2 regions of the Nitrobacter winogradskyi Nb-255 genome follow, and region 1 is predicted to be linked to the other one. Evidence: predicted binding sites of a transcription regulator. Region 1 holds the regulator's gene; the other holds the start of a gene.
What was found. The regulator PhoB, encoded in region 1, activates phosphate uptake and scavenging genes when phosphate is short. The targets are predictions, from matches to a motif close to TGTCATNNANCTGTCAT.
Positions count from the first base shown of each region.

Region 1 (15,758 bases):
ATCAGCTTCCGCCGTGGTTCAATAGGCTGATCGCAATCGCGATCATACTCGGCCTCATCGCCTATGTGATCTGGGTTGGGACGCGGCCGCGTCGCGTCGGCAGCGGGTCATGGACCGTTGTTTTGCCGGGTGGCCGGCTGACGCTGCTGCAGATTTTTATCGGGATCGTCGATCTGGGATTCTGCGCGCTTGCGATGTACGTGCTGCTGCCCCATCAGCCCAATGTCGGCTTTGTCGTCGTTGCGGTGATCTTCGTGTCCGCCACGTTGCTTGGTTTCGCGAGTCATTCGCCGGGGGGGCTCGGCGTATTCGACGCCGCCATGCTGATCGGCCTGTGGCAGATGGAGAAGAACGATCTTCTGGCCGCGATGCTGCTGTTCCGGCTGCTGTATTATGTCGCGCCGTTCGCGATCTCCATCATCTTGCTGACACTTCGGGAAATTATTGTCAGCGCGCGAATGCGACGCGTGGGTTACGCGCGGACCGGATCGAACGCCGAGTCCGACAGTAAACTGCCCTATCTGGGAGAACACGGCGATTCTGGCGCCTGACAGCACTCAAGCGGTTGCGGAAGGAAACGCCGTCCGCGCCCCAGGGTTCGCCGCGAGGTCCACATCCTGGCCGGACCGGTTGCGCCGCGTCGCGCTCATTCTGCTGGTTGCCGGACTTGCATTGGCCGCGCTGGTTGTGTTCGGCGGCTTGCAACCTCTGGGCGCCACCGTCGCTTTCGCCTGCATCGCCGGCGCGGCGCTGGTGCCCTGGCAGGTTCATGATCCGGATGCGTCGCGTGAAATCGAGTTCGGAGCCAACCCGGTAGAGACGGATGTGGCGCGTGCTCTCGTGGCCGGCATGCCGGATCCCAATGTGCTGCTTGATAGGGCCGGCCGCGTCATCCATCTCAATGCTGCGGCGGCGCAACTCGTACCGGCGCTGCGCCGGAATGAACTCGCGCAGTTCGCGCTGCGGGCGCCTGAGATCGTCACCGCGTTGCGAGAGGCGATTGCGACCAGGGAGGCTCGGCGGGCGACCTATCTCAATCATGTTCCGGTCGATCGGTGGATGGAATTGATCATCACGCCGATTCCGGTGCCGACCGCATTCGGTGGTGTCGACTATTGCATGCTTTTGACGTTTCACGATCAGACGCCGTTGCGCCGGGTCGAGGAAATGCGCGCCGATTTCGTCGCCAATGCGAGCCACGAGTTGCGCACGCCGCTCGCGGCGCTGTCAGGATTCATCGACACTCTCCAGGGGCCCGCGCGCGAGGACGCCCGCGCCCGCGAGCGGTTTCTCGGCATCATGCATGCGCAGGCGGCGCGGATGGCGCGGCTGATCGACGATCTCCTGTCGCTGTCGCGGGTCGAGCTATCGGTGCATGTGCGCCCGGAGACGATCGTCGACATTGTTCCGATCGTGCGCGAGGTCGTCGACGGACTTGAGCCGCTTGCGGCGGAACGTCACGTCGAGATCGAGACCGCATTGCCGGAAACCCCGGTGCTGATCTGCGGCGACCGTGAGGAATTGCTGCGATTGTTCGAGAACCTGATCGAGAACGCGCTGAAATACGGCGCGTCCGGTGGCCGGGTCATGGTGTCGTCGATGCTCGACGTCTCGTCGGAGGGGAACCCGGAATTCCGGGTGGTGGTGCGGGATTTCGGTCCCGGCATCGCACCTGAGCATCTGCCCCGCCTGACCGAACGCTTCTATCGGGTCGACGCCGGCGACAGCCGGGCTCAGGGCGGCACAGGCCTCGGCCTGTCGCTGGTGAAGCATATCCTCAACCGGCATCGCGGCCGTCTGCTGATCGAGAGCGTGCCCGGCCAGGGCGCGAGCTTTACCGCCGGCTTCCCACCGGCGCGGGACGTGCCGGAGGCAAGAAGCTGAACAGATAGAGATGCTTGGCGCTGTCATCCCGCTGTCGTCAAGCGTTCGTAAAAGCGGCAAGGGTCGCATCTAAGAAGGTGTCATGAGCGTCCTGCGCTCTACTCAATGCGAAGGGAGATCGCGCATGAATTTCTTCAAGGCCATCGCCGCCGCCGGCCTCGTCGCCGCCTCGGCGTCCGTCTTTTCGGTTCCGGTGAAGGCGGCCGATGTCACCGGTGCGGGAGCGACCTTTCCGTTTCCCGTCTACTCGAAATGGGCTGATGCCTATAAGAAGGAGACCGGTCACGGCGTAAATTATCAGTCGATCGGGTCGGGCGCCGGCATCAAGCAGATCCTTGCCAAGACGGTGACTTTCGGCGCGACCGACGCGCCGCTGAAGGCCGACAAGCTCGAGAAAGATGGTCTCGCGCAGTGGCCGATGGTGATGGGCGCGATCGTTCCCGTGGTGAATATCGAGGGCGTGAAGCCCGGCGAACTGGTTCTTTCGGGAGAACTGCTCGGCGATATCTACCTCGGCAAGGTCACGAAGTGGGACGATCCGGCGATCGTGAAGCTCAATCCGAGCGTCAAGCTGCCTTCGGCTTCGATCGCGGTGGTGCATCGTTCGGACGGTGCGGGAACCTCGTTCAATTTCACCAACTATCTGTCCAAGGTGAATGGAGAATGGAAGTCCAAGGTCGGTGAGGGCACCGCGGTCGAGTGGCCGGCCGGCGTCGGCGCCAAAGGCAATGAAGGCGTTTCCGGCAATGTCGGGCAGACCAGGAACGCGATCGGCTATGTCGAGTACGCCTATGCCAAACAGAACAAGCTGACCTACACCGCGCTCATCAACAAGGCCGGCAAGGTGGTGCAGCCGGGCGTGGCCTCTTTTCAGGCAGCGGCAGCCAATGCCGACTGGGCGAGCGCGCCAGGCTATCACGTGATCCTGACCGATCAGCCCGGCGAGGCCTCCTGGCCAATCACCGCGGCGACGTTCATCCTGATGTACAGGGAGCCTTCCGATAAAGCGGCGTCCGCCGAAGCGATCAAGTTCTTCAAGTGGGCTTTCGAGAAGGGCGGCGTGATGGCGGAGGAACTCGACTACATTCCGATGCCGGAATCTGTCGTGAAGCAGATTGAGAAAACCTGGACCTCCGAGATCAAAAGCTGATCCGGTGCCGAGGAGAAGCGTCGGGGCGCTTCTCCTCGGGAGGGTTGCGAGAAGCTGTTCTCCGTATCCGGATGGTCTGCAAGAAACAGGGGTGGGGCGTGGCGGAAATGGCCGTTCATAGCAGCGCGATCGAACAGGCGGCCTCCCATGACCGCTCCCGTGCGATGGACGCCTTCAAGCTCGGGGACCGGGTCTTCTATTGGATCACGCGCATCAGCGCGATCCTGGTTCTGGTGCTGCTCGGCGGAATCATCATGTCGCTGATCGTGGGATCCTGGCCCGCGATCATGGAGTTCGGTAGCTCCTTCCTGACGACGCAGCGCTGGGCGCCGTCCGCCGAACCGCCGGTGCTGGGCGCGCTGAGCCCATTGTATGGCACGATCCTGACCTCGATCATCGCCATGAGCATCGCGATCCCGGTCGGCATCGGCATCGCCGTTTTCCTCACCGAGCTGTGTCCGCTGTGGGCGCGCGGCCCGATCGGCATGGCGATCGAGTTGCTCGCGGGCATTCCCTCGATCATCTACGGCATGTGGGGCTTTTTCATTCTCGGCCCGATCCTCGCCGATACGGTTCAGCCCTTCTTCATCGACCTGTTTGACGGCGTGCCGGTCCTCGGCTCGATCTTCGGCGGCCCGCCGTCCTATTTGAGCCTGTTCAACGCCTCGCTGATTCTCGCGATCATGGTGCTGCCGTTCATCACCGCGATTTCGCGCGACGTGTTCACGACCGTGCCGCCGGTCCTCAAAGAGGCGGCCTATGGCGTCGGCTGCACCACCTGGGAAGTCGTCCGCCACGTCGTGCTGCCTTACACGCGTGTCGGCGTGATCGGCGGCGCCATGCTGGCGCTCGGCCGCGCGCTCGGCGAGACGATGGCGGTGACATTCATCATCGGCAACTCGTTCCGGATATCGCCATCGATCTTCGCGCCAGGCACGACGATTTCCGCGGCGATCGCCAGTGAATTCGCGGAGAGTGACGGCCTGCATCAATCGAGCCTGATGCTGCTCGGCCTGCTGTTGTTCGTTCTGACATTCTTTGTTCTCGCCGCGGCGCGCCTGATGCTGTTGCGGCTGGAGAAGAAGGCAGGGAAATAGGCATGACACGGAAAAACAAAAGCCGGGTTTTCGCGACAGGCCAATTCGTCGGCCCGGTGATGATGCCTGGACAGGTCAAGCCATGAATCCGATTTATGCTTCCCGCCGCCGCAAAGACATCATCGTCCGCGCCCTGTGCTTTCTCGCCGCCGCGTTCGGCGTCTCCTGGCTTGGGCTCATTCTGTTCACGCTGTTCTATAACGGCCTCGCCGGCATGAGTTGGCAGCTTTTCATCCAGAACACCCCGCCGCCAGGCGCTTCCGAAGGGGGCCTGCTGAACGCCGTCGTCGGCTCGCTCATCATGACCGTGATCGGTGTGGGCGTGGGCGCGCCGATCGGGATGTTCGCGGGCACCTACCTTGCCGAATACGGCAAGCACGATCGCCTCTCGCCGGTTATTCGTTTCATCAACGACATCCTTCTCAGTGCGCCTTCGATCATCATCGGTTTGTTCATCTACGGAGCGGTCGTGGTGCCGATGGGAGGCTTCTCGGCGCTCGCGGGCTCGCTTGCGCTCGCCGTGATCGTGATTCCGGTGGTGGTGCGCACCACGGAGGACATGCTGAACCTGGTGCCGAACTCGCTGCGTGAGGCGGCTTCGGCGCTCGGCCTGCCGCGCTCGCTTGTCATCAGGCGCATCGCCTATCGCGCCGCGCGAACCGGCCTGATCACCGGCGTGCTGCTCGCCACCGCGCGAGTCGCCGGCGAGACCGCGCCTCTCCTTTTCACCGCGTTGAGCAATCAGTTCTTCAGCCTCGACCTGACCAGCCCGGTGGCGAACCTTCCCGTCACCATCAACAACTTCGTGCAGAGCCCTTACGTCTACTGGAAGCAACTGGCGTGGAGCGCCGCGCTGCTGATCACCCTGGCCGTGCTGGCGCTGAACATCGGCGCGAGATTGATCGGCTCTGAGAGGACCGCGAAATGACCACCGTTTCCACCGCCGCCGCGTCGGGCCCGGCTGTTCCCCCACCGAGGATCGATCCGGATGTGCCGGCGAAGGTCGCAGCCCGTAATCTCAATTTCTATTACGGCCAGCATCACGCGCTGAAGAACATCAACCTGTCGATCGCCGCCAATCGCGTGACGGCCTTCATCGGCCCGTCGGGTTGTGGAAAGTCGACCCTGCTTCGCATCTTCAACCGCATGTACGACCTCTACCCCGGCCAGCGCGTCGAAGGACGGGTGTTACTGGATGACACCGACATCCTGGACCCCAAGCTCGATCTCAATCTTCTGCGTGCGCGGGTCGGCATGGTGTTTCAGAAGCCGACGCCGTTTCCGATGACGATCTATGAGAACATCGCGTTCGGCATCCGCCTGTACGAGAAGCTGCCGAAATCGGAAATGGACAGCCGGGTGGAGAAGGCGTTGCGGGACGGCGCCTTGTGGACCGAGGTCAAGGACAAGCTCAACGCAAGCGGGCTCAGCCTCTCCGGCGGTCAGCAGCAGCGCCTTTGCATCGCCCGCACGGTTGCGGTCCGGCCGGAAGTGATCCTGTTCGATGAGCCGTGCTCCGCGCTCGACCCGATCTCGACGGCCAAGGTTGAAGAGCTGATCGACGAACTTAAAACGCATTACACGATCGCGATCGTCACCCACAACATGCAGCAGGCGGCGCGCGTATCGGATTACACCTCGTTCATGTATCTCGGCGAGATGATCGAGTTCGGCCCGACTGACAAGCTGTTCACATCGCCGTCTGATCGCCGCACCCAGGATTACATCACCGGCCGTTTCGGCTGAGGCTGCGCGCGGAATCGCGGGGAGAAACTTGATATGGCTTTTGAACACACCGCAAAGGCTTTCGACGACGATCTCCAGGAGCTGACGCGGCTGGTTTCCGAAATGGGCGGACTGGCTGAACGGCAGATCGTGGAGTCGCTGGACGCGCTGATCCGCCGCGACACCACCCTGGGTGATCGCGTGGTGGCCGCCGATTCCGAGATCGACCAGTTGCAGCGCATGATCGAGGAGCGCGCCGTGCTCACCATCGCGCGGCGGCAGCCGATGGCCGTGGATCTGCGCGAGATCGTCGGCGCCATGCGGGTCGCGATCGATCTGGAGCGCATCGGCGATCTCGCCAAGAACATGGGCAAGCGCGTGGTCGCGATCGACAGCGATTTCCGTCCGCTGAAACTGATCCGCGGTCTTGAGCATATGACCGATCTGGTGCGGTCACAGGTCAAGTCGGTGCTCGACGCCTACGCGGCGCACGACCTGCCTGCGGCAATGGCGGTCTGGAAAGGGGACGAGGAGGTGGATGCGATCTGCACCTCCCTGTTCCGCGAGCTCCTGACGTACATGATGGAAGACCCGCGCAACATCGGGTTCTGTATTCACCTGATGTTCTGCGCCAAGAATATCGAGCGGATCGGCGACCACGCCACCAATATCGCGGAGACGGTGTTCTACATGATCGAGGGTCAGCAGATCCTCGACAAGCGTCCCAAGGGGGACATGACAGGTTTCGCATCGGCGGCTCCGGGAAACTGAAACGGGATCAGGCGAGACACGATGGGTGCACGCATTCTGGTAGTTGAAGACGAGGAAGCGTTGACGACGCTGCTGCGCTACAATCTTGAAGCGGAAGGGTACGAGGTCGAAACGGTCGTGCGGGGTGACGAGGCGGATACGCGGCTGAAAGAGCGCGTTCCCGACCTTGTGGTGCTGGACTGGATGCTGCCGGGCCTGTCCGGCATCGAGCTGTGCCGCCGGCTGCGGGCCCGCTCCGACACCAGGCAGCTTCCGATCATCATGCTCACCGCGCGCGGCGAGGAGAGCGAGCGGGTGCGGGGGCTCGCGACCGGCGCGGACGACTACGTGGTCAAGCCGTTCTCGGTGCCGGAACTCCTGGCGAGGGTGAAAAGCCTGCTGCGGCGCGCGAGCCCGGCGCGGCTGGCGTCTGTCCTGAGCTTTGGCGACATAGAACTCGACCGCGACCGGCACCGTGTCGTGCGCTCCGGCCGTCCGATCGATCTTGGCCCGACCGAGTATCGGTTGCTGGAGTTTTTTCTCGAGCATCCCGGCCGGGTGTTCAGCCGCGAGCAATTGCTCGACAGCGTCTGGGGCCGTGATGTCTATATCGACGAGCGCACCGTCGACGTTCACATCGGTCGGCTGCGCAAGCTGCTCAATCCTGACGGCGAGCTGGATCCGATCCGCACGGTGCGCGGCGCGGGTTACGCACTTGACGAGCAGTTCGCAAGCAGGACCGAGTAAGCGGGGCGAGTTGAGGGAGCGTCGGTGATCCTCGTTGTTCTGCACCAAAGCGCCTGCCGCGGCCGGAACCGTTCCGTTTCTGACGGAGTCGTGAGCGGGGTTCTGGGATTCTGATCCGGCGCGTTTTCTTTAACGCGAACCGGCGGCCGCTTTGCTCAAAACGCTATGATCGCGGATTCATCATCCCCGTCGCAAAGCGGAGATGATCGGTTCAAGCCCGGCTATGACGAGATCCGAGGGGCACGCGATGATTACCGCGTCTTCGGCGATTGGCGGCGGCGGTCGGCGGCGGGCTGATAGGCGATGCGTGAGTGGTGCGCGCAATAGGGAAGGCCGGTGAGAGCCTTGCCGCCGCAGAAGAAGAACTCCGGACTCGCGGGATCGCCGACCGGCCAGTGGCAGGTGGCTTCGCTGAGTTCGAGCAGCGATCGCCGCTGGCTCATGGGCACGACATTGTCGTAGGCGATCGGGTCTGCTTCGATCTCGACCTCGAAAGCTTGCGCGAGCGCGGTGTTGCCCCGGGAGACAGGGCGGGACACCCGCACCATGTGCTGGGCGGGGCGGGCCTTGCGCGTCCGGGGCACGGTGGACGACGGGCTCTTGGCGCGGCCCGAAAGGCCCAGCCGATGCACCTTGCCGATCACCGCGTTGCGGGTCACGTTGCCGAGTTCGGCGGCGATCTGACTTGCGGAGAGGCCCGCTTCCCAAAGCTTCTTCAGCTGTTCGACGCGGTCGTCGGTCCAGGTTATCACCGTCATCGCACATTGTTCCCTTGTGTAATGCGTGCCTCCCCAAGGCCGCGCATCTAAGCGCCCCCGAAAAACCCGTGCCGACAGAATCCCTTAGCCCTCGCCGGGCGGGAAAAACGCCCGGGCGCTTACGCTGAAACAGGAACCGATCGAGGATCAAAACGCCGCACGAGATGTCGTATTCGACGGGCCCAACGCTACAATATGCCGTGACTCACGCGCAAGAGTCGGGCCTCGCGGCGTCCACATGTTATGCAGGAAAACGAGAGAAACCGCTCATTCTGCGACTTTCCCGCATCACTGCCCGCGCAAATGGAATATTGACAGTGATTGCCGCGCACCTAGAATAACCGCCGCGTGCCGCCTTGAAAGGCGGCACGTTTCGTTTTCGGGGCTGACAGTTCATCTTTCGGAGCTGACAGTTCATTGATCGCGCCACAGCGCGGTCGGGCCGAACCGCTCCCACCATCCAACCGGCAAACCGTCATGACCACAGCCGCGGCGTCTCATCTGTTGCCCGTTTTCGCAAGGGCCGATCTTTCATTCGAGAGCGGTGAAGGAGCCTGGCTGCTCGGCTCGGACGGCGGACGTTATCTCGATTTCACGAGCGGCGTTGCCGTGAATGCGCTGGGCCATTGCCATCCGCATCTCGTCGCCGCGCTTCAGGCGCAGACGGCGAAGCTGTGGCACGTCTCGAACCTGTTCAAGTCGCCCGACGGCGAGCGCCTGGCGGTGCGGCTCTGCGAGCAGAGTTTCGCCGATTTCGTCTTCTTCGCCAATTCGGGCGCCGAGGCGGTTGAATGCGCCATCAAGATCGTGCGTCGTTATCATGCCGGCAGGGGTAATCCGGAACGCTATCGGATTGTCACCTTCGAGGGCGCCTTTCATGGCCGCACGCTGGCGATGCTGGCCGCTACCGGCTCGAAAAAATACCTCGAAGGATACGGGCCGCCGGCGGACGGTTTTGACCAGGTGCCGCTCGACGATATCGAAGCCGTAAAGAAGGCGGTCGGCCCCGAGACCGCCGGCATCCTGATCGAGCCGTTGCAAGGCGAAGGCGGCGTGCGCGAGCCGCCTCCTGCGTTCTTCCGGGCGCTGCGCCAGCTTTGCGACGAGCGCGGTCTGCTGCTGGTGTTCGACGAGGTGCAGACCGGCATGGGCCGCACCGGCGATCTGTTCGCCTACAGGCGCATCGGCGTCGCGCCGGACGTGATGTCACTGGCGAAAGCGCTCGGCGGGGGCTTTCCGATCGGCGCCTGTCTTGCGACGGCGGAAGCCGCGTCGGGCATGACTCCGGGCTCGCACGGTTCGACCTTCGGCGGCAATCCGCTGGCGGTGGCGGCGGCTCATGCCGTGCTCGACGTGATGCTCGCTCCCGGCTTCTTCGAGCGGACACGAAAGATGTCGCTGCTGTTGAAACAGAAGCTGGCCTCGCTCGTCGATCGTTATCCGGATGTGCTGAGCGAGGTGCGCGGCGAGGGGCTTCTGATCGGCCTCAAGGCCGTCGTTCCGTCGGGTGATCTGGTCAGCGCGTTGCGTGAGGAAAAGCTCCTGACCGTCGGCGCCGGCGAAAACGTCGTTCGCTTGCTGCCGCCGCTGATCATCGGCGAGGCCGAGATCAACGAGGCGGCGCAGAGGCTGGAGCGGGCTTGCGTCAGGCTGTCGAGCGCATCCGCCAGCAAGGAAGCCGCGCAATGAGCAAGGCGCCGCGGCATTTTCTCGACCTGCTCGATATGTCGACCGGGGAGTTGCGCGCGATCCTCGACGCCAGCGTCGCGATGAAGAAGCGGCGCAAGGAGGGCCTGATCGCCGACAAGCCGCTCGCAGGCAAGACGCTGGCGATGATCTTCGACAAGCCCTCGACACGTACCCGCGTGTCGTTCGACGTCGGCATGCGTCAACTGGGCGGCGAGGCGATCATGCTGACCGGGGCGGAAATGCAACTCGGGCGCGGCGAGACCATCGCGGATACCGCGAAGGTTCTGTCGCGCTTCGTCGATATCATCATGATCCGTATCCTCAGCCACGACGCGCTGACGGAGCTCGCGGCCCACGCCACCGTGCCCGTCATCAACGGACTGACGCGGCGTTCGCATCCCTGCCAGGTGATGGCCGACGTGATGACTTTCGAGGAGCATCGCGGGCCGATCGAGGGGCGGACCGTGGCGTGGACCGGCGACGACAACAACGTGCTGGCGTCGTGGGCGCATGCGGCGGAGCGCTTCAGCTTCAACCTCAACGTCGCGACCCCACAGGAGCTGGCGCCGAACAAGCCGCTGAAGGATTGGATCAGATCGAGTGGGGCGTCGATCAGGCTCGGCACCGATCCCGAAGCGGCGGTGCGCGGCGCTGACTGCATCGTCACCGACACCTGGGTGTCGATGGGCGACAAGGATGGCGAGCACCGCCACAATCTGCTCAGGCCCTACCAGGTCAATGCGGAATTGATGCGTCTCGCCAAATCTGACGCGCTGTTCATGCATTGCCTGCCGGCGCACCGTGGCGAAGAGGTCACCGACGAGGTCATTGACGGGCCGCAATCGGTGGTGTTCGACGAGGCCGAAAATCGCCTTCACGCCCAGAAAGGCATTCTGGCCTGGTGTCTCGGTGCGGGCGGGTAGCATCGGAAGCGGAGCGAAGCATGTCCTCGGGCTTGATCCGAGGATGGAACCCGGCTCGCGTTAAGAAAACGCGTCAAACATAAAGAAGAGTCTTTCACCGTTCCATGAAGTAGTGCAGGAACTCTATAGCGTTTTCGAGCGAAGTAGAAACCGGTTCGCGTGAAGAAAACGCGTCAAAACAAGATTATAGAGCTTCGCTTCTGATTCCATCAGAAGCGAAGAGGCTCTAGCTCGACCGCCGCTCGCTGCGGGGGGCATGAGGTTGCAGGGCGCGGATGCGGTCGGCCAGCGTGCTGACCGGAATCACGCCCGCCGAACCATTGGGGGCCTTGGCGGGGCCGGTAGCTGATGCGGCCAGGATGGTTTCGATCGGTGAATCCGGCCCCTCGATGGTCATCGCGAGCCTCGCGACCTCGGCGGCGATGTCATTGATATGCTCGCGCAGCAGCGCGTTTTCCATCTGCTCGACCGTGCCGGATTCCGTCTGACGCTGGAGAACGTTGATGTCGCGCTGCAATTTGGCTCGCTCGTCGTGGGCGGCGCGCAGCGCCCGTTCGGTCGCCAGCATTTCGTTGCGCAGCGTATCGATCAGCGGAGACTTGCCGCCCGTTAACGACGCAATTTCGTCACGCAACTCACTGTTGGCGCGCTCCGCGGCGGTTTTGGCTCGCCGCAACTCACTGTTCTTCGCATTTCGCTCGGTGAGCGCGTTGGCCTGCGCCGCGAGGTCGGCTTCGAGTGCCCTGACGCGGCCGCCGAGCCTTTCCGCGTCCCTGGTCTTGTCGATGAGCTGGGTGTCGATGTTGACGATGCGCTGGCTCAGGTTCTCGACGTGTTTGCGCGCGTCGTCACGTTCCCGGGCAACGGCTGCCGTTTCATCGCGCTGTTGCTCTAGCAGTGCTTGCGTGGAGGCGAGTTCGTTCTCGACCTCGTTGAGGCGGCTCTGCAGTCGCTCGATCTGGGCGCGCACCACGAACAGTTCGGCTTGCCGACTCTCGGCGGTCACCGAGCGCTCCGACAACTCCTGACGGAGCCGCCCGAGGTCGCTCTGCCGCTCGGCGAGCGTCTGCTCAACGCTCCGAAGGGTTTCCGCCCTGGCGGCGAGCTCCTGTTCGGCGGACTGCAGACGCTCTCCCACCGTCTTCCCGCGTCCTTCCAGGCTGAATATCCTTTCGTTCTTCTCACCAAGCTCCACCTTCAGGCGGTTGATGGCGTCGGCCTTTTTTCCGAGCTCCGCGGACTGACTGGCGACCTTCCTCCTGAACTGGTCGACCTTCATTTCCAGCCGCCGCGCCGACATCGCGAATTCGGCGCGCAACTGATCCCTGTCGGCCTGGATCTCAGCCATCGACATCGGAGTGGCGGCTTCCATGCGTTTGACGGTGAGGCGGACGGCGCGATCATGCACGAGCGGCATGACCATCAGCCCGCACAGCATCGAAACCAGAAAACCGATCGCCAGATACATGATCGGCTCGACCATGAGCAACGCTCCACAACCCCGGACAGGCCCGGCAAGGATCTGGTTACCATGCCACGGGCGACTGACGGAACGCCAGCGCCGCGCCTCGAATCGTCGCTCCGGCCAGTCGGACAACCATTTCTAGAGCATGGTCCGCTTCAACTTGATCGGATTATGCTCTGGGGAGATCAGAACGGGTTCCAGGTCGCTTGCGGGGTATATTTCAGGTAGCCGACATTGGCGCCGAGCCGCAGCCCGAGACCCGAGCGGATCGGGACCAGCACGATGTCGTTCGCGGTCAGCGCCGTCATTCCGAAGCCGCCGACGATATAGGCGGAACCGTCGATGCCGACGAAACGCTGATAGATCGCGTTGGTGGCAGGCAGATTATAGACCAGCGTCATGGTCCGGGCGCCGTCGCCGCCCCAGTCGAAGCCGACGGACGGCCCCTGCCAATAGACTTTCAGATCGCCGGCATTTTTGGTGTAGAGGGTGCCCTCGCCGTAGCGCAGACCCGCGACGAAGGCCCCCGAGCCTTCCTCGCCCAGGATGTAGCCGTTCGGCAGGCCCCACTGGCTGACCGCACGTTCGATGACGGATGCGAGACCCCGCGAGACGTTGCCGAAGAACCGGGTTCCGGATTTGAGGAGTTCATCCGACGAATAGGTGCCGGGACTGCCGTTCCGATGCGCCGGCTGCGCCTGGTACGGCTGTGCTTGGTAGGGCTGTGCCGGCGGCGTCTGGTACGGCGCTGATTGCTGGGCGGAAGCCGGCACAATCGCGAACATCACCGCAGCGAGCGCGACCGCTGCAAGGCGCGAAATGAAAGTCATGAAAAGAACCCCAAGTATGGCACCCCAAGTAAAAGCACCCCACGTAGCAAAACTTGCCACTGCGTCCTTAACCGGATGCTGACACGCGGTCCGTAGGATGCGGCGATCACCCCCCGACTCACGCGTTATCGGCATCAAGTATGACGGCACGGCGGCAGGAAAGGAATGGCTTGCGTCTTGGGTTGGCCGTGATCGCCGCGCTGGGCGGCGGGCTCGCTCCCCCCGGCCTCGATTTGACGGCGCTGGCCGCCACCTCCGAACGGGTCGTGGTCGACCGGTATACCGGACTTGCGATCGGCGGGTTCGATCCCGTGGCGTTTTTTACCGACGCGCGGCCGGTGCGAGGCGTGTCCGAGTTCGAGGTGTCGCATGATGGCGTCATCTGGCGCTTCGCCAATCCCAGCAACCGCGCCTTTTTCCTCGCCGACCCCGATGTCTATAGTCCGCGTTTCGGCGGCTACGATCCGGTTGGCGTTACGCGGGGCGTGGTCCGCGCCGGGACCGCGCGATTGTGGCTGGTGATCGGCGAGCGGCTCTATCTGTTCGGCCATGAGGACACCCGCGCGGCTTTCGCCGCCGATCCGGCGCGTTATCTGCGGGAGGCGACGCGCCGCTGGGCCGCGCTCAAGGAGATGCTCGCGCAATAGAGCCTTTCCACTTCTGATCGTATCAGAAGCCGACCTCTGGGTTGTTGTTTTAACGCGTTTTCTTCACGGGAACCGGCATCCACTTCGCTCGAAAACGCTATAGGGGCGCGGCGGAAGGGTCGCCCCAGGCGATAAACCCCGGCACCAGAAATCCCTCGCGCGCTTCACCGAAACGCAGCGGCGCGCCCGATTCGTCCGTGACCTTGCCGCCGGCGGCGGTGACCAAAGCGTGGCCTGCCGCAACGTCCCATTCGCAGGTAGGGGCAAGGCGCGGGTAGATATCGGCACAGCCTTCCGCGATCCGGCAGAACTTGACGGCGGAGCCGAGCGGCTTGCGCACCGCGCCGGGACGGCGGGAGATGAAGGCGTCCGAGCGGCTGTCGGCGTGGGATCGGCTGACGGCGGCGATCCATTGAGAGTTCGGTGCGGGAAACGGCCGTGTCCTGATCGGCTCGGCGACGCCGGCGCGCGAGTCGGAGACGTCCGTGAGGCGTTCGGCGCCGCGCCCGACAAGGCCGCGCCAGATCGACCCGAGCGCCGGCGCGCCGATGATGCCGAGCAGCGGCATGCCCTCCGTCACGATCGCGAGGTTGACGGTGTATTCGTTGCGGCCGGCGATGAACTCCTTGGTGCCGTCCAGCGGATCGATCACGAACAGGCTTCCGGAATAAGGCGGTGTCGCGAGATGCGCCCGCTCCTCGGAGAGCACCGGAATATCGGGGCAGAGCCGCGCGAGTCCTTCCGCGATCACATTGTCAGCGGCGAGATCCGCATCCGTGACGGGAGAGCCGTCGATCTTGCCGCCTGTCTTCATGCGGTCGCGATTGACCGAGAGCACGGCGGCGCCGGCTTTCGCGACCAGATCGGTGAGCAATCCCACCAGCGCCGCGGCGGATTGAGCGTCGATCACCGGCATGTGCGAAGCGTCCTTGCGTGCCGCCGCAGGACGGCGTCCGCCTGAAGGTGGCAGCGCGGGCTCAGGCCGTGTATCAAACCCTGAAGGTCCTTTGATTCGCCGTGTCCGCGCGCAGCGGAGTTGCCGAAACAGATCCCAGGAACAGGTTTTATGTCTGGCACATCGTCTCCCGGTCCCGCTCCCGACGCGCTCGAACTCGCGGCGCTGCTCTGCTCGCGCGTCTGTCACGATCTCATTAGTCCCGTGGGCGCAATCGTCAACGGACTTGAAGTGCTGGACGACGATCCAAAGCCGGACGATCGCGAATTCGCCCTCGATCTGATTCGCAAGAGCGCCAGAACCGCGTCGGCGCGGCTGCAGTTTTGCCGTCTCGCCTTCGGGGCGGCGGGCTCGGTCAGCGCGCAGATCGATCTGGGCGATGCGCAGAACATCGCGAAGGGTCATTTCGAGGACGGCAAGATCACGCTCGCCTGGAATCTGCCGCGCCTGCTGCTGCCGAAGAACAGGGTGAAACTTCTGCTCAACCTGCTGGTGATCGCGCAGCAGACGATTCCGCGCGGAGGGGTGCTGACGATCGACCCGCTCGGTGAGGGCGAGGCCATGGGCTTTCAGATCACCGCCGCCGGGCTGAACGCCCGCGTGTCGCAGCCCGTCGCCGAGCTTCTGGCATCCGGTTCGACCGGCGCGGTCTATGCCCACGCGGTTCAACCCTATTACACACGTCTACTGGCCGAGGCCTGCGGCATCAGCATCTCCCTGGTCGCCGAGGGTGACAAGGTGGTGGCAACCGCCCGTTAAGGTCTCGACCGACCGGCCAGGTTAACGAATGGTTTCTTGAGCATTTCGCCCCTGATCGGATCAGAAGCGAGGCTTGAGATTGTTATTCGGCGCGTCGTCTTCACGCGAACCGGGCATGGCGTCCGCGAAACACGCGCTTGGCGCGTTCTTTTTGATCTGCTCAACCAATATTAACGCTTTACGTTGAAACTGGCCCGGCTGTGAAAGGCGCGATCGCGGCGCCTCGGCGTTTCGAAGGCCAGAAGGCTATGGATGATCTCCTCTGCGAATTCCTGACCGAGACCAACGAGAGTCTGGATACGGTCGACAATCAGCTCGTCCGGTTCGAGCAGGATCCGAACAATGCGAAGATTTTGGATAACATCTTCCGGCTGGTCCA
Region 1 covers NC_007406.1:561,541-577,298, forward strand. Annotated here, with positions in the region: gene NWI_RS02620 (lysylphosphatidylglycerol synthase domain-containing protein) at 1-551, shown strand, start outside; gene NWI_RS02625 (ATP-binding protein) at 631-1,884, shown strand; gene pstS (phosphate ABC transporter substrate-binding protein PstS) at 2,009-3,034, shown strand; gene pstC (phosphate ABC transporter permease subunit PstC) at 3,142-4,131, shown strand; gene pstA (phosphate ABC transporter permease PstA) at 4,214-5,059, shown strand; gene pstB (phosphate ABC transporter ATP-binding protein PstB) at 5,056-5,877, shown strand; gene phoU (phosphate signaling complex protein PhoU) at 5,911-6,627, shown strand; gene phoB (phosphate regulon transcriptional regulator PhoB) at 6,649-7,353, shown strand; gene NWI_RS02660 (GcrA family cell cycle regulator) at 7,605-8,111, opposite strand; gene NWI_RS02665 (aspartate aminotransferase family protein) at 8,589-9,800, shown strand; gene argF (ornithine carbamoyltransferase) at 9,797-10,723, shown strand; gene NWI_RS02675 (hypothetical protein) at 10,950-12,206, opposite strand; gene NWI_RS02680 (DUF1134 domain-containing protein) at 12,374-13,018, opposite strand; gene NWI_RS02685 (YHS domain-containing (seleno)protein) at 13,159-13,665, shown strand; gene NWI_RS02690 (3'(2'),5'-bisphosphate nucleotidase CysQ family protein) at 13,763-14,581, opposite strand; gene chpT (histidine phosphotransferase ChpT) at 14,732-15,379, shown strand; gene NWI_RS02700 (hybrid sensor histidine kinase/response regulator) at 15,628-15,758, shown strand, end outside.

Region 2 (15,758 bases), 1.2 Mb from region 1:
GGCCGACAAGGCGCGCCAGTTGCTTGAACCGGCCGCCCACACGATCCGCGACCAGATCGACCAGCCGGTGTTCGAACACAAGCGTCAGCTTGCGGCCGCTGTTCTTGAAATGGGTGGCGGACAACACCCCCGGTTGAGCGGCTGAAATCAGATGCGCGACGCGAAAGGCGGCGCCCAGAATACGCGCTCTCTCATCCATGGGCGGCGTCACCAGTTCGCATACCTCGGGCGATGGCCCGTTTGCTTCGTTCAACCCGGCATAGCGGTAGTATACCGACAGCGCGACGAAGGCTCGTCCTTGATGGTCGATGCTGACGAAATTGCCATTCATGATCAAACTGAGCGTTTGCTCGCTGCGGTAGTCTGGATGGATGCGCCAGCCGATATCGGAAAGCAGGCAGGCGGTGTGGCGCAGCCGTCGGTCGTCTTCGGTCTCCTTAAGCTTGAGAGCCCGGAACAACCGGTCGGTCCATTTGATCAGCTCCTCGGCATGACACGCCGAGCGTGACAGCAGGCCGTTCAGCGTTTGCGCGGCGCAGATCAATCCATCCCTGGATTGGTCGGCAGCGGGCAGCATCGAATAAAGCAAACCCTCGCGGACGCCATAGGTCGAGAAGACGATGGCCTTCGGCTTCGCGATCCGGATGATGTGCTCCAGCACCAGAGCGGCGTAAGTCAGGAGCGGCTGCCGTGCTTCGGCCACGACCTCGATATCTGCCAGCATGTCGGAAGCAACCAGACGGCGCAGCCGCCGGACGAAATCAAGCGCGTCGGCCGCGGGGATGGAGTAACCGTGCATGACGCGAAGCGGATAACCGCTCTGGATGATGTGAAGGCGCGCCAGCGCCCGCCATGTTCCGCCGATAGCGTAGAAAGTGCGACTCTTGCCGGCCTTCAGTGGCGTCGCATCGGCAAGCGCGGCTTTTACGATGCTGTTCGCGCGCTTCAATGATTTCTTCGACGCATCCTGCAAGGCGAGACTGCCGAGCGGCAGCGTTATTCCGCGACCGACGCGGTGATCGCGCACGTCAGTCAATTCCAGCGAACCGCCGCCGAGATCGCCGACGATTCCGTTCGGTTTGTGGACGCTGGAAACGACCCCAAGGGCCGCGAGATAAGCTTCCTGTGATCCCGGCAGGACTTCGACCGTCACGCCGCAGATGCGTTCCGCCTGGGCTATGAAATCCGCGCCGTTCGTGGCGTCGCGGCATGCGGCGGTCGCGATGGCGTAAACGCGGCTGATCTTCATGACCTTGCACAGCGCGTGGAAACGCCGCAGGGATGTCAGCGCCTTGCTGATCGCATCCGACGCAAGCAATCCGGTGGACTGCACCTCGCGCCCGAGTCCGCACGATGCTTTCTCGTTGAAGACCGAGACGAGACTTCGCTCCAACGCTTCATAGACGACGAGGCGGACGGAGTTGGAGCCGATATCGATGACGGCGACGCTGGAGCCCGGCTTGCGCGGACGCAGATATGTCGGGGCCGGCGGTCTATGCCGGCGGCTGCCGCTCTGAGCGACGCGTGAGACGGCGCGGCGAAGATTCCTTGAGCGACTTTCCACGGCCGGACAGACTCGGGTTTGTCATGAAATAGTTGTGCAGGTTGAAGGGCTCCTCGCCCTTCGCGGCCTTCATACGCGTTGACGATCCATCCGGCAACAACCGCCAGCTCTGTTCGGTGTCCTTGAGGTTCGCGACCATGATCTGCTCGAGAACCTGCTGATGCACCGTCGCATTCTGCAGCGGGCACAGCACTTCGACGCGCCGGTCGAGGTTGCGCGGCATCATGTCCGCGGACGAGATATACACAGCGGCTTTTGGTCCCGGCATGGTTTGCCCCATTCCAAAACAGTAAATCCGGCCGTGCTCCAGGAACCTGCCGATGACTGACTTGACGCGAATGTTTTCCGACAACCCGGGAACTCCGGGCCGCAGGCAGCAGATGCCGCGCACGATCAGTTCGACGGAAACGCCCGCCTGGGATGCTTCATACAGCGCGTCGATGATGTCGGGATCGACCAGCGCGTTCATTTTCATCCAGACCGCGGCCGGTTTGCCGTTACGCGCAAAAGTGGTTTCACCGCGAATATGATCGAGAATCCGATTCCGCAGCGTTAGAGGTGATACGGCCATTCTCTCGATATCGCTCGGCTCGGCGTAGCCCGTGATGTAATTGAATACGCGCGCCGCATCACGGCCTATGATCGGATCGGATGTAAAATACGACAGGTCCGTATAGATACGCGCGGTCACCGGGTGATAGTTGCCGGTACCGGTGTGGACATAGGTCGCGAGACTGCCGCCTTCCCGGCGCACGACCAGCGAGAGCTTGGCGTGCGTTTTTAGTTCGAGGAAACCGTAGACCACCTGCACGCCGGCGCGCTCGAGATCGCGCGCCCAGCGGATGTTGGCCTCTTCGTCGAACCGGGCCTTGAGCTCGATGAGCGCCGTGACGGACTTGCCCGCCTCCGCGGCCTCCGCCAGCGCCCGCACGATCGGCGAGTTGTTGGAGGTGCGGTAGAGCGTCTGCTTGATCGCGACGACGTCAGGATCGCGCGCGGCCTGTTGCAGGAACTGCACGACGACGTCGAACGACTCGTAGGGATGATGAACGATCAGGTCTTTTTGCCGGATGGCGGCGAACACGTCGCCGCCATGATCGCGCACGCGCTCGGGATGGCGCGGAACATACGGCACGAATTCAAGGTCGGGCCGGTCGAGCCGTGTGAGTTGCGACAGCTCGTTCATGGCCAGGACGCCGTCCACCAGCAACACTTCGTCGTCGGCCGCGGATAGCGCCCGCTGAACGAATGCGCGCAGCTCGGCGGGCATGGCGGCTTCGATTTCGAGCCGGATGACGGAGCCGCGCCGGCGGCGTTTCAACGCGGTCTCGAACAGGCGAACCAGGTCCTCCGCCTCCTCCTCGATTTCCAGTTCGGAGTCCCGGATGATGCGGAAAGCGCCCTGCCCCTTGACCGTGTAGCCCGGAAACAGCCGGTTGATGAACAGGCTGGTGGCGCCTTCAATCGTGATCAGCCTGACGGGATCGTCCTTGCTGGCCGCCGGAATCCTCAGGAACCGGTCGATCTTGCCGGGCATGCGGATCAACGCATTCATCGGCTTGCCGTCGGAGGTCCGCGCCAGTTGCAGCGCGATGGTGAAGCCAAGGCTTGGAATGAACGGAAACGGGTGGGCCGGATCGATGGCGAGCGGCGTCAACAAAGGGAAGATATTGTGCAGGAAGTGATCGGCGATCCAGCTCCGCTCGGCTTTGGTGACATCCTTGCCGTCGATCAGGACGATCCCGACTCCGGCCAGCATATTGCGCAGATCCCGCCAGATCGCCTGCTGGTCGCTCGCCAGATCGGAGACCGTCTCGTTGATGAGAACAAGTTGCTCCGACGGCGTCAGCCCGTCCGGGCTGCGCTCGGTGATCCCTTCCCGCACCTGCGCCTTGATGCCGGCGACGCGAACCATGAAGAATTCGTCGAGGTTGTTGGCGGAAATCGACAGGAATCGGACGCGCTCAAGCGCGGGATGACCTGGATTGACCGACTCCTCAAGGACGCGGCGGTTAAAATGGAGCCAGGATAATTCCCGATTGATAAACCGTTCCGGACTGGCGCGGATCGCCGAGTCCAGTTCCAGTTCCGGTTTTTTCTCTTCGGGAGCAATCGCTTGAATTGAATCCATCGATATGTCGGTCCGTATTCCCGTGTCTTCGAGCGAAGCGGATAGCCGGTTCGCGTAAAGAAAACGCGTCAAATCAAAAACTGATTGCCCGCTTCTGATCTCGACAGAAGTGAAGGGGCCCAGATGCTTCGGCGGCGGTGCAACAGCGGTGAACCATGGGCCAGCTCAATGACGTTTCCATGACATTTGACGTTGCGGATGGTCGGGGCGTCAAGGTCCGTCGAAGGAATTCAGAGCCTGTGGCCTCAGTCGTGATTTCGAAGCAGTTCTGCGGCGAGCGCGCGCGTCACCGGCCTGCCAAGCCGTAACGATTCGGCATCGAGCTGTTCGACGGCGAGGCGAGCGGCGGCAACCGATCGTTCGGTCCGCGTTGCGATGAAACTCACGATCGCTTCGTCGATATTCATCTGGCGATCCGCTGAGAACTTCACGATCAACGCCCGGAGCAGATGATCGTCGGGCGGCATCAACGTCACGACCGGCACCGCGCGGAGTCGCGACCGCAGGTCGCGCAGCCCGATCTCGATCGCGGCCGGCGTGACTCGCGCCGTCATCAGCACGAACGCGGCTTCCTCACGGGCGAGGTTCATCAGGTGGAACAGGGCAAGCTCATCGAAGGTTTTCGGATTGAGGTCCTCCACCACGAGCGCCCCTGTCGTCAGGGCCATCGGCACCGTCGCCGCGGTCAGGCCTTGCGCGCTGATGGAGCGCGCCCCTGCCCGCTCCGCCCAGATCGCCGCGAGATGGCTCTTGCCGCAACCTTCAGGGCCGGCCAGCAACATGATCCTGTTCGGCCACTCCGGCCAGCTCTCGATCAGCGACAGCGCCGCCGCGTTCGCGGGACCTTCAAGAAAATCGTCCCGCGAAAAGCTCTCGGCGTGCGGCAGCGTGAATGCGAGCTGACGGGAGGGAGGACGGCCTGCCAAGCATCTACTCCACGTCAGCACCAACTCGCGCGCACTGTGCCACCTTCATTGCGGATCGATGGTGCTCATGTGGCGCACCCACTCCACGAGATAGAAAGAAACGGAAACCAGGGTCAGGATCGCTATGGCGGCCATCAGAAGGGCTTCGTAGGGCGAGGAATCAAATCCGAATCCCAGCGCGGCCAGCACCAGCGCCGCGAACGCGACCTGCGCTCCCGTATTGAGCTTAGAGACCAGCAGTGGCTTCATGGGCACCGGCTTGTTGAACAGCCACGATACGATCACCGCCCCGACGATCATGATGTCGCGCGAGACCACCAGGATAACGAGCCAGATGGGCACGGCGCCCCAAATGCCGAGCGTGACGAAGATCGAGACCAGCAGCGCCTTGTCGGCCAGCGGATCCAGAAGCGCACCAAGTTCGCTCGCCATGTTGAAGCGCTTGGCCAGAAACCCGTCCACCGCATCGCTGACGCCGGCAATCACAAAGATGGCGAAAGCGATCTCCATCTGATTGGAGGCGATAGCCCAGATAATGATTGGCACGAGCAGAATACGGCCGAGCGTAATAATATTTGGAATACTCACGCGACTTTCCAGGCTCCGGTTTCCGCACAAAACCTTCGGGAGGCGAGGCTTTGCAGAAGAGGTCGGCCTTTGTCTACATAGTATATGCGGACAGCCTGTGCGAGCCATTGCGCAAGTCGGCAATCCGACGTAACCAGCCGGGATGTCTTCGAGCGCTGCTAGTGTCCCTTTGATTCCGAAGTTCGTATCAAAGGTTGCGGCAAGGGTATGCGGACTTCGGAATCGGGACACTGGCATGACCGACAGGAACATCAGCCTGACCTATGCCGGGGCGGGCGTCGATATCGACGCCGGCAACCGGCTGGTCGACCTCATCAAGCCGATGGTGCGCGCAACCGCTCGCGCCGGCGCGGAGGCCGAGATCGGCGGATTCGGCGGCCTGTTTGATCTCAAGGCCGCCGGATTCGCGGACCCGGTTCTGGTTGCGGCCAACGACGGCGTCGGAACCAAGGTCAAGATCGCGATCGAAACCGGCATCCACGATACCATCGGCATCGATCTTGTCGCCATGTCCGTCAACGATCTCGTCGTACAGGGCGCGGAGCCCTTGTTCTTCCTTGATTATTTTGCCTGCGGCAAGCTTGATCCCGAAACCGCCGCGGCGATCGTGGCCGGAATCGCGGAAGGCTGCCGGGAAGCGGGTTGCGCCCTGATCGGCGGCGAAACGGCTGAAATGCCCGGCCTCTACAAGGACGGTGACTACGACCTTGCCGGCTTCGCGGTCGGCGCGGCGGAACGCGGCTCCCTGTTGCCCGGCCGCGATATCGCCGCCGGTGATGCGGTGATCGGACTCGCGTCGTCCGGCGTGCATTCCAATGGCTATTCACTGGTCCGCAATATCGTCGAAGCCTCGGGTATCGCCCTCTCCGCTCCAGCGCCATTCGCTCCCGTCGCGACCCTGGGAGGTGCGCTGCTGACCCCCACCCGGCTCTACGTCAAATCCTGTCTGCGCGCGATCCGCGAAACCGGTGCGGTGAAAGGGCTCGCCCACATCACCGGAGGCGGCTTCACCGACAACATTCCTCGCGTCCTGCCCGAAGGACTCGGCGTGCGGATCGATCTCGCCGGGTTGACGGTCCTTCCGGTCTTCAAATGGCTGGCGCAGCAGGGTCGCGTCGTCGAACGCGAGATGCTTCGAACCTTCAATTGCGGCATCGGAATGGTCGCGATCGTGCGCCGCGACGCGGTTCAGCAGGTCGTGGATGTGCTGACGCAGGCCGGCGAACGTGTGTCGTTGCTGGGCGATGTGATCGTTGCAGGCGATGAAGGCCGGGTCGTTTACGACGGTCAACTCGATCTCGCCGTATAGAACGCCCCAGCAGGGAATGTGAGCATGAAACGCCGTGTCGCCATCCTGATCTCCGGACGCGGATCGAACATGACGGCGCTGGTGGAGGCTGCAAAGGCCGAGGACTTTCCGGCTGAAATAGCCGTCGTCATTTCCAATAAACCCGGCGCGGCGGGCCTCGCCAGAGCCCAGGCGGCCGGCGTCGAGACGCTCGTCATTGAAAGCAAGCCATTTGGCAAGGACCGTGCGGCGTTCGAGGCCGAACTGCAATCCGCTCTGGATGACAGGCGCATCGAATTCATCTGCCTCGGCGGCTTCATGCGGCTGTTCACAGCCGAGTTCGTCCGAGGCTGGCATGGACGGATGCTCAACATCCACCCCTCGCTGCTTCCATCATTCCGGGGCCTCGACCCCCACGGTCAGGCCCTGCGCGCGGGCGTGAAGATCTCAGGCGCCACGGTGCATTTCGTCGTCGCGGAAACAGATGCCGGCCCCATTGTCATGCAGGGCGCAGTGGCTGTGCGTGACGACGACACGGCGGAGACGCTGGCCGCGCGCGTCCTGGACATCGAGCATCGCATCTACCCCGATGCGCTGCGGCTGGTCGCGGGCGGCGGCACGCGACTGGATGGCGACATTTGCAAGACGTCGGCAAACGCCAGTCCGGACGATAGCCTGATCTCGCCGTCCGTAATCTGACCACGATTGATCTGACCACGATTGATCTGACCGCGTCCTGCTATAGCGTTTTCGAGCGAAGCGGATGACGTGACGGTTCGCGTGAAAAACGCGTCAGATCATAATCGGAGAGCCCGCTTCTGATTTTCATCAGAAGCGGAAAGGCTATACGTCAGGGCAGATCCACCCATCCTCGCGATTGAAGGAGCGTGTCGCCGAACCCATCGCGGGGAGATGTGATTTACGAGATCTTCAGATTCTCGGCGGAGGTCTTGCCGCGATTTTCAACCAGATCGTATTCAATCGTCTGGTTTTCGTCGAGGGTGCTCAGGCCGGCGCGCTCAACGGCGGAGATATGAACGAACACGTCCCTATCGCCGGTCGTTGGCTTGATAAATCCGTACCCTTTGGTTGGGTTGAACCATTTGACGGTGCCCTTTTGCATCGTCTGTCTCCTGTTGGGATATGATCAAAGACGTGGCGCACTTCGCGTCTCACGCCACAAGCGGCCCCCTCTCCTGATCTTTTCCGAACTTTCCGAATTGTACCGATGGCGGGCTCTCAACCGATTGTTGGTGGATTGCAACACGAAAATTACCGCTTAGCAAGTCACGCCAGATAACTGGGAAACACCCGAACCCGCGGCTGTGGAGGAAGCGGCGATGCGGCAGCGACGGGCGAAACCGAAGCGTTTCAAGGTGTCTTGGCGAAGCGTGGCCGTTCCGGAGACGAACCAGCTTCGTTCGTCAATATCCCGCTATCCACATATTTGATTGCGCGGAAGACCTGCCCTCTGGAACGGTTAATCGGCGACTTGCCTGCGGTTGCGTATCATCGATCCGGCACTGAGCACGATCATGACTCCCAGCAGGCCACACAGCACCTCGCCTCCGGGTCCGCCGGCGGTAAACCGGGGCGCGATGCCGACCCACCCCAGGACCGCATCCAGAAAGGCGCCGGTGCCCCCATCGAAGAACCGATGCAGCCATGGCGCTACCGCCGGATCGGTCGCGATGACCTCGCCCGCGATCCAGCCCAGCAGCGCCGATCCGGCCCAGATCAAGAAAGGCAGGCGCGTCAGAAGCAGCATGATCAGCGCCGCGCCCGTCACGATCAGCGGCACGCTGACGGCCAGCCCGATGATCAACAGCGGTACGCTGCCATTCGCCGCTGCCGCGATCGCGATGACATTGTCGAGACTCATCACGAAGTCGGCGACCACCACGACCCGGACGGCGGACCAGAGGCGGCCGGCCGCCGGGATGGCTTCCTCGCCCTGCTTCTCCGGCACCAGCAGCTTGGTGGCTATCACAAGCAGCGCGATCCCCCCCACCAGCTTGAGGTAGGGCAGCCCCATCAAGGTCGTGATGATCCCGGCGAAGATGATGCGGAGGCCGACCGCGGCGCCCGCGCCGAGCACCACGCCCCAGAAGCGCAGCCGGGGAGCCAGCCCGCGACAGGCAAGCGCGATCACCAGCGCATTGTCGCCGGACAGGACGACATCGATCCAGATGATCTTGCTGACGGCGAGCCAGAACGCCGGATCATTCAGGTCGTTTCGAAACTGATCGAAGGCCGAGGCGATCGCCGTCAGGTCGAAGACGTGCAGTAGCGAATCCAACACCTGTTCCTTCGATCGAACGCCGCCAGACTCGGCCGATAACGTTCCCGCGCGAAGCATGTCCCCGGGATGTGACCCGAGGATGGCGGCCGGTTCGCGTGAGGAAAACGCGTCAAAACACCAATCTCAGGCTTCGCTTCCGATTGAAGCGGAAGCGAAGCTCCAGGGTCTGTTTCAACCGCGTTGAATCCGATTGAACTGCGTTGAATCAGATTCTTTGCTTATCTTCCTGTCCGAGCATGATCTTCTCCGAAAGCCGGTTTCCACTTTGCGCTGGCGCGGCCCTTCGGGTGGGATCATGCTCTGGAAAATATCGGGATCATGTTTTGGAAATTATTGTCCGGTCGCATTTTCATGCGGCGAACCGGTATCCATCTCGCCCGAAAATGCCTTAGCCGACGATCTCGTTGCCCGAGAAGAACTGGGCGATCTCGACCGCCGCGGTTTCGGTTGCATCCGATCCATGAACGGAGTTTTCACCGACCGATTTCGCATGGAGCTTGCGAATGGTGCCATCGGCCGCCTTGGACGGATCGGTCGCACCCATGATGTCGCGATACTTGAGGATCGCGCCTTCGCCTTCCAGCACCTGCACGACCACCGGCCCGGAGATCATGAAGTCGACGAGTTCTCCGAAGAACGGGCGGGCCTTGTGCACGGCGTAAAACGTCTCGGCCTGCTCGCGGGTCATGCGGATGCGCTTTTGCGCCACAATTCGAAGTCCAGCCTTTTCTATCAGGGCGTTGATCGCGCCGGTCAGGTTTCGCGCGGTCGCGTCCGGCTTGAGAATCGAAAAGGTGCGTTCAATCGCCATGATGTCGTCCTTGATTTAGCGGTCGCAGGAATTGCGCGCTTATATCGGCGCCCGTCAGTGACGGCAAGCGCATCGGACATCTGACCGTCCCACCCTCGGCAATTCTTCGCGCGATGACAAGCTCTGTAATCTGCATCACAGAGCGGTTCGAATCCATGCCGTAACCTCCGACGCACTGAACCTGCTCGCCTGGCGCAACGTCAGACCAGCCGGACGAAATATTCACCGCGGACGCCTCGGCGTCCCCATCATGAGGAGAGAGCTCGATGTTTCGCAAAATCGCATTCGCCGCGATCGCGGCTGCGTCGCTTGGTACGGCAACGTTGGCGCCCACCGCGGCGTTCGCTGGCAAGGGCTGGCATCACCACGGTCATCATCACCATCACGGGCATGGGCATCACCATCACGGCTGGCGCCATTATGCCTGGGGTCCCGGCCACTTCATCGGCGGGGGTGGCGGCTGCTATGTGCGCAGGCTGGTGCCGACCTCTTTCGGACCGCGCTGGCGCGTCGTCAATCGCTGCTTCTGATCACCGGGAACGGCAGTCTCGCCCAAAAACAGGTGAGACTGCCCCTTTCGCTTTCAAGCGGCCGCCTCGATCTCGGCGAGTTCGACGCCTTCCCGCACGACATCGCCGACCCTGCATTTGATTTTCTTCAGCCTGCCTGCAAACGGAGCCCGCAAGGTCTGCTCCATCTTCATCACCTCCAGCGCGAGAATGGGGGCGCCCTTCTCCAGCAAAGTCCCTTCCTCCGCGAACAGCGCGACCACCGTGCCCGGCAGCGGCGCGATGATGCGATCTTCGCCGGCCTGCTCCTCCTCGTCTTCGCCAAACGGATCGACCCAGTGTAACTCGAACCGCCCGTTGCGCGTCCGCAAGTACAGTTCGCGTCCATCGACAGCGAACACCACATGGCTTCGTCGCCCATCGAGCGTGAGGATCATGCCTTCCGAGTCGTCCGCAGCGAATGCGAATGGAAGCTTCTTGTCCGCAAGCTGGATTTCATCCGGGCCATTGCCATAGACGAATGTGACCTCGTGCTCAGCCTGCCCCTGCCCCTGACGGAATACGAACCGCTGCCGGCGTCGGCCGACCGCCATCCAGCCCGCGGTTCGCCAGGGCGACGCCGGGTCCGTTGAAGATGCCTTGCTTTCCTCCAGCAGGACGGCGGCGACGGCGGCTGCGAGTTCGGTCTCGCCCGGCGCCGTCGAGGGCCGGGTCAGCTCTTGCAGATGACGCTCGATGAACCCGGTGTCGACCGCGTTGGCGCGCACATCCGCGTGCGTGATCAGCGCGGACAGGAACGGAATGTTGGTGGCGATGCCGCGAACGTCCGTTTCGTCCAATCCGCGCGCCAGGCGGCGGATCGCGGCCTGGCGGGTCGGCGCCCAGGCGATCACCTTGGCGAGCATGGCGTCGTAGCTTGGCGGAACCGCATCGCCTTCACGGTAGCCGGCGTCGATACGCAAGCCGTCAACCTCCGGCGGCGTACGCCACATTCTGATGCGGCCGACGGACGGCATGAAGTTCCGGTCCGGATCTTCGGCATAGACCCGTGCTTCGATGGCGTGACCGTTCAGTGTGATCTGGTCCTGCGTCAGCGGCAGCTTCTCGCCGAACGCCACCCGAAGCTGCCATTCCACGAGATCTATCCCGGTGACGAGTTCGGTCACGGGATGCTCGACCTGCAGGCGGGTATTCATTTCGATGAAGAAGACGTCCCTGCCGTCAGATACGAACTCGACTGTGCCCGCGCCGATATAATTCACGATGGCGGCGGCCTTGCGCGCGGCTTCGCAGACCCTGTCGCGCTGCGCGGCGTTGAGTGTCGGCGATGGCGCTTCCTCGATCACCTTCTGGTGCCGCCGCTGCAAGGTGCATTCACGCTCGAACAACGACAGCAGATTGCCATGGCTGTCGCCGATCACCTGCACTTCGATATGCCGGGGATTTTCGACGTATTTCTCGATCAGCATTCGCTCATCGCCGAAGGCCGCGCCGGCCTCGCGCCGGGCGCTGACGATAGCGGGAGCCAGTTCCGCGGCCGACCGCACGATCCGCATGCCGCGGCCGCCGCCGCCGCCGGACGCCTTCACGAGAACCGGATAGCCGATCCGGTCCGCGGTATTCCGCAGCGTGGCTTCGTCCTGCGCCTCGCCATGATAGCCCGGCACCAGCGGCACGTCAGCCTTTTGCATCAGCGCCCTGGCGTCCGATTTCGTTCCCATCGCGGTCATCATCGCCGCTGTCGGCCCGACAAACACGAGGCCGGCATCGGCGCAGGCTTGCGCGAAGCCGGCATTCTCCGACAAGAACCCGTAGCCCGGATGGACGCCTTCCGCGCCGGTTCTGCGCGCGGCGTCGATCACTTTCCCGACGTTGAGATAGCTGTCGCGGGCGGGCGCGGGTCCAAGGCACACCGCCTCGTCGGCCAAGGCGACATGCAGCGCGTCGCGGTCTGCCTCCGAATAGACGGCGACGGTGCGCAGGCACATGGCGCGGGCGGTGCGGATGACGCGGCACGCGATCTCGCCGCGATTGGCGATCAGGAGCGTCGTGAAGGGGCGACAGGTTGGAGCGCCGGCCATGATCACATCCTGAACAGGCCGAAGGTCGTCGGCTCGATCGGCGCATTCGCCGCGGCGGACAATCCAAGTCCCAACACGAGACGCGTGTCGGCGGGATCGATCACCCCGTCGTCCCACAACCGCGCGGTGGCGTAATAGGGATTGCCCTGGCTCTCGTATTGCGCGCGGATCGGCGCCTGGAATTCACTCTCATCCTCCGCCGACCAGGTGCCGCCCTTGGCTTCGATGTTCTCCCGCCGCAGCGTACTGAGAACCATCGCGGCCTGTTCGCCGCCCATCACCGAGATGCGCGCGTTAGGCCACATCCACAAAAAACGCGGCGAGAAAGCGCGTCCGCACATGCCGTAATTGCCGGCGCCGTAGGAGCCGCCGATCACCACCGTGAACTTCGGCACGCCCGCGGTCGCGACCGCCGTGACGAGCTTGGCCCCGTCGCGCGCGATGCCGCCCGCCTCGTACTTCTTGCCGACCATGAAGCCCGTGATGTTCTGCAGGAAGACCAGCGGAATGCCGCGCTGGCAGCACAACTCGATGAAGTGAGCGCCCTTCAGTGAGCTTTCGCTGAACAGGATGCCGTTGTTGGCGACGACGCCGACCGGGTATCCCCAGATATGGGCGAAGCCGCACACCAGCGTCTGGCCGTAGAGCTTCTTGAATTCGTCGAACTCAGAGCCGTCAACGATGCGGGCGATGACGTCGCGCACGTCGAACGGCTTGCGGCCGTCCGCCGGTACGACGCCGTAGATTTCCTCCCGTGCGAACAGCGGTTCGCGCGGCTCGCGCATGTTGAGCGCGGCGCGCTGCGGAGGCTTCAGGGTGGAAACGATGCGGTGCGCGATCCCGATCGCATCGGCGTCATTTCGCGCATAATGATCGGTGACGCCGGATTGGCGCGAATGCACGTCCGCGCCGCCGAGTTCCTCGGCGGTAACGACCTCGCCCGTGGCTGCCTTCACGAGCGGCGGTCCGCCCAGAAAGATCGTGCCCTGATTACGTACGATGATGCTCTCGTCCGACATCGCAGGCACGTAGGCTCCGCCCGCCGTGCACGATCCCATCACGATCGCGACCTGCGGAATGCCTGCCGCCGACATGCTGGCCTGATTGTAGAAGATGCGCCCGAAGTGCCGCTCGTCGGGAAATATCTCGTCCTGGTGCGGCAGGAAGGCCCCGCCGGAATCCACCATGTAGATGCAGGGCAGATTGTTCTGCCGCGCGATATCCTGCGCGCGCAGATGCTTCTTCACAGTCATCGGATAGTAGGTGCCGCCCTTGATCGTGGCGTCGTTGGCGACGATCACGCACTCACGGCCGGCGACGCGTCCCACGCCCGTGATGATGCTCGCCGAATGCACGTCGCCGCCGTACATCCCGTTAGCTGCCAGCGGCGACAGTTCGAGAAACGCGGTGCCGGGATCGAGCAGTAGATCGATGCGGTCGCGGGCCAGCATTTTTCCGCGCGAGACATGGCGCGCGACCGCGGCCTCGCCGCCTCCGCCCGCGACGCCCGCGAGCTTTTCGCGCAGCTCGCCGACCAGCGTTTTCATCGCTTCGACGTTGCGCGCGAAATCTGACGACGTGGGATCGACACCGGAACGGAGCGCCATGACAGTCCGAATGCTTGGCGCGCGTTGAAACGCGCGCTTCAATCCGGCCAGATTACGATGATTTGGGATCAAAGCGATCCATAATCATGAACCTGATCGATTCCCCTATTTTTGATGCGCGGGACGCAGGTGGGCGACGGTTATGATTTGCCTCATGCCACTAAGACGCCATGCCCCTTCGGTAAGGTCAGTCTGCTGGCTGGCCTGTCGATAGCTTTAATGGGTCCTAGAGCTTCAATGGGTCCAGGGTTCGATGCGGCGGAATGCGAAATTGTCCGAGTAGGCAGCCTTTCGTGTCGCCCTTCCCTTCGGCTCGATCACTTGATAGGGGATGCCTTCGCGCTCGCAATAGGCGATCGCATCCTCCCTGGTCTCGAAACGAAGCGTGATCTGCTGCTTCGTGTCGCCGGAACTGGTCCAGCCCATCAGCGGCTCGATCGCTCTTGGCTGCTCGGGCTCGTAGTCCAGTTGCCATTCCCTGGTCCTGGCGGCGCCCGATTGCATCGCGTTCTTGGCGGGCTTGAAGATACGGGCCATCATGGATTTCGCTGGTACCTGCTGTTGACGTTGATCCGGCAGCAAGCCGCCGGACATCCCTGGATCTCAAGTATATTCGTTATGTCACGGCCTGACAATCTGGCCCGAACGGCATTGGGCATCGCCTTCCGCAGTCGGCCCGTTCTTGGCCTTGAGGGATGACGGATCGACCACGTCGTGTGGAAGCGCGGCCGAACGAAGGTGGTTTCACGAAATGTTCGACCACCTCCGTGCGAACGAGGCCGGGGGTCAAATTTGCCTCAGGGAACGGAAGGGTGTGGTTGATCCTCTACCGCGCCTGAATCGGCAAATTCAGTACCTCTGCCGGCCAGAAGTTCTTTCAGATGGCCGCGCAACCGCTCCGCCTTTTCATACCGCAGCGAAGCGACGGTGACCTTGTCGACGGCGACAATGATCTGGGTGGCTGCATTCACGCATGAAATCCGGCCGGATGCGTTATCAACGCCCGCGAGCGCTTTGCCCAGTCCGGTTTCCAGCGTCTCGGCTTCAAGCGTGTTCAGCGTGAGCGGATCACCGCCATCAATCGCAATATCAATCTCGAGGCCGTCCCCCTGGGGCGGCTTACGAGCGCCAAGCGTCCAACTACTCATTGCTTCGCCTTCCTCACCATCGCGAATGTCCGCCCTTTTCGCCACCCTGGTCGTTCGGGAAGGATTCGTCGATCGAAACCGACAAGATACTGGTTGATGGTCGGGGCAGCTGGATTCGAACCAACGACCTGCAGTACCCAAAACTGCCGCGCTACCAGGCTGCGCTATACCCCGATCTGCTGGGAAACGATGTCGTTACATCCTTCCGGGCGGCCCAGCAAGTCGCTCAGAGTTTCCAGCGGACTCAGCGGCCGTTGAAGAGCGGATGCGACACCCGGTCGCCTGTCGCGATTCCGTATTTTTTCGCGGTGCCTCCGATCACCTCGAGCACACCTTTAGCCAGACCCCGCGACGAGATGATCCGGGTCGATAGAGGCTCGGTGTTTTCGGCGATCCGCACAATGCGACCATTCGAGCCGATAAAGATCATGTCGAGCGAGATGTAGGTGTTCTTCATCCACATCGACACCTGCTGCGCAGGAGAAAAATCGAACAGCATACCCTGCCCGTCAGGCAGATGCTTTCGATGCATCAATCCGGTGGCCTTCTCCTCGGGGGTCGTCGCCATCTCGACCGAGAATATCTTTACGCCGGTCCTGGTCGCGATTTCGAGCGGCTGGAATTCGGCGGCGTGGACACCCCCGTCGTCCGGGGCGACCACGACAATCCAGGAAAACAGGACAATTCCCAAACCGGCGCGGAACCACCCAAAACCGACATCCCGCAGTCCTAGCATCGGACAACCTGTCAGAACCATGATCAAAAGCAGCGATCGCCGCAAACCGCCCGCCGCCGCTGGCAGC
Region 2 covers NC_007406.1:1,740,603-1,756,360, forward strand. Annotated here, with positions in the region: gene ppx (exopolyphosphatase) at 1-1,474, opposite strand, end outside; gene NWI_RS08320 (RNA degradosome polyphosphate kinase) at 1,494-3,695, opposite strand; gene NWI_RS08325 (DnaA ATPase domain-containing protein) at 3,941-4,621, opposite strand; gene NWI_RS08330 (CDP-alcohol phosphatidyltransferase family protein) at 4,667-5,209, opposite strand; gene purM (phosphoribosylformylglycinamidine cyclo-ligase) at 5,445-6,518, shown strand; gene purN (phosphoribosylglycinamide formyltransferase) at 6,543-7,196, shown strand; gene NWI_RS08345 (cold-shock protein) at 7,417-7,620, opposite strand; gene NWI_RS08350 (TerC family protein) at 7,978-8,796, opposite strand; gene ndk (nucleoside-diphosphate kinase) at 9,188-9,610, opposite strand; gene NWI_RS08360 (hypothetical protein) at 9,877-10,140, shown strand; gene NWI_RS08365 (acetyl/propionyl/methylcrotonyl-CoA carboxylase subunit alpha) at 10,194-12,200, opposite strand; gene NWI_RS08370 (carboxyl transferase domain-containing protein) at 12,203-13,807, opposite strand; gene NWI_RS08375 (ETC complex I subunit) at 14,042-14,347, opposite strand; gene NWI_RS08380 (hypothetical protein) at 14,605-15,000, opposite strand; tRNA gene NWI_RS08385 (tRNA-Pro) at 15,053-15,129, opposite strand; gene NWI_RS08390 (DUF192 domain-containing protein) at 15,200-15,691, opposite strand.
Region 2: the regulator PhoB is predicted to act here: its motif matches at 3,864-3,880, upstream of NWI_RS08320 (RNA degradosome polyphosphate kinase).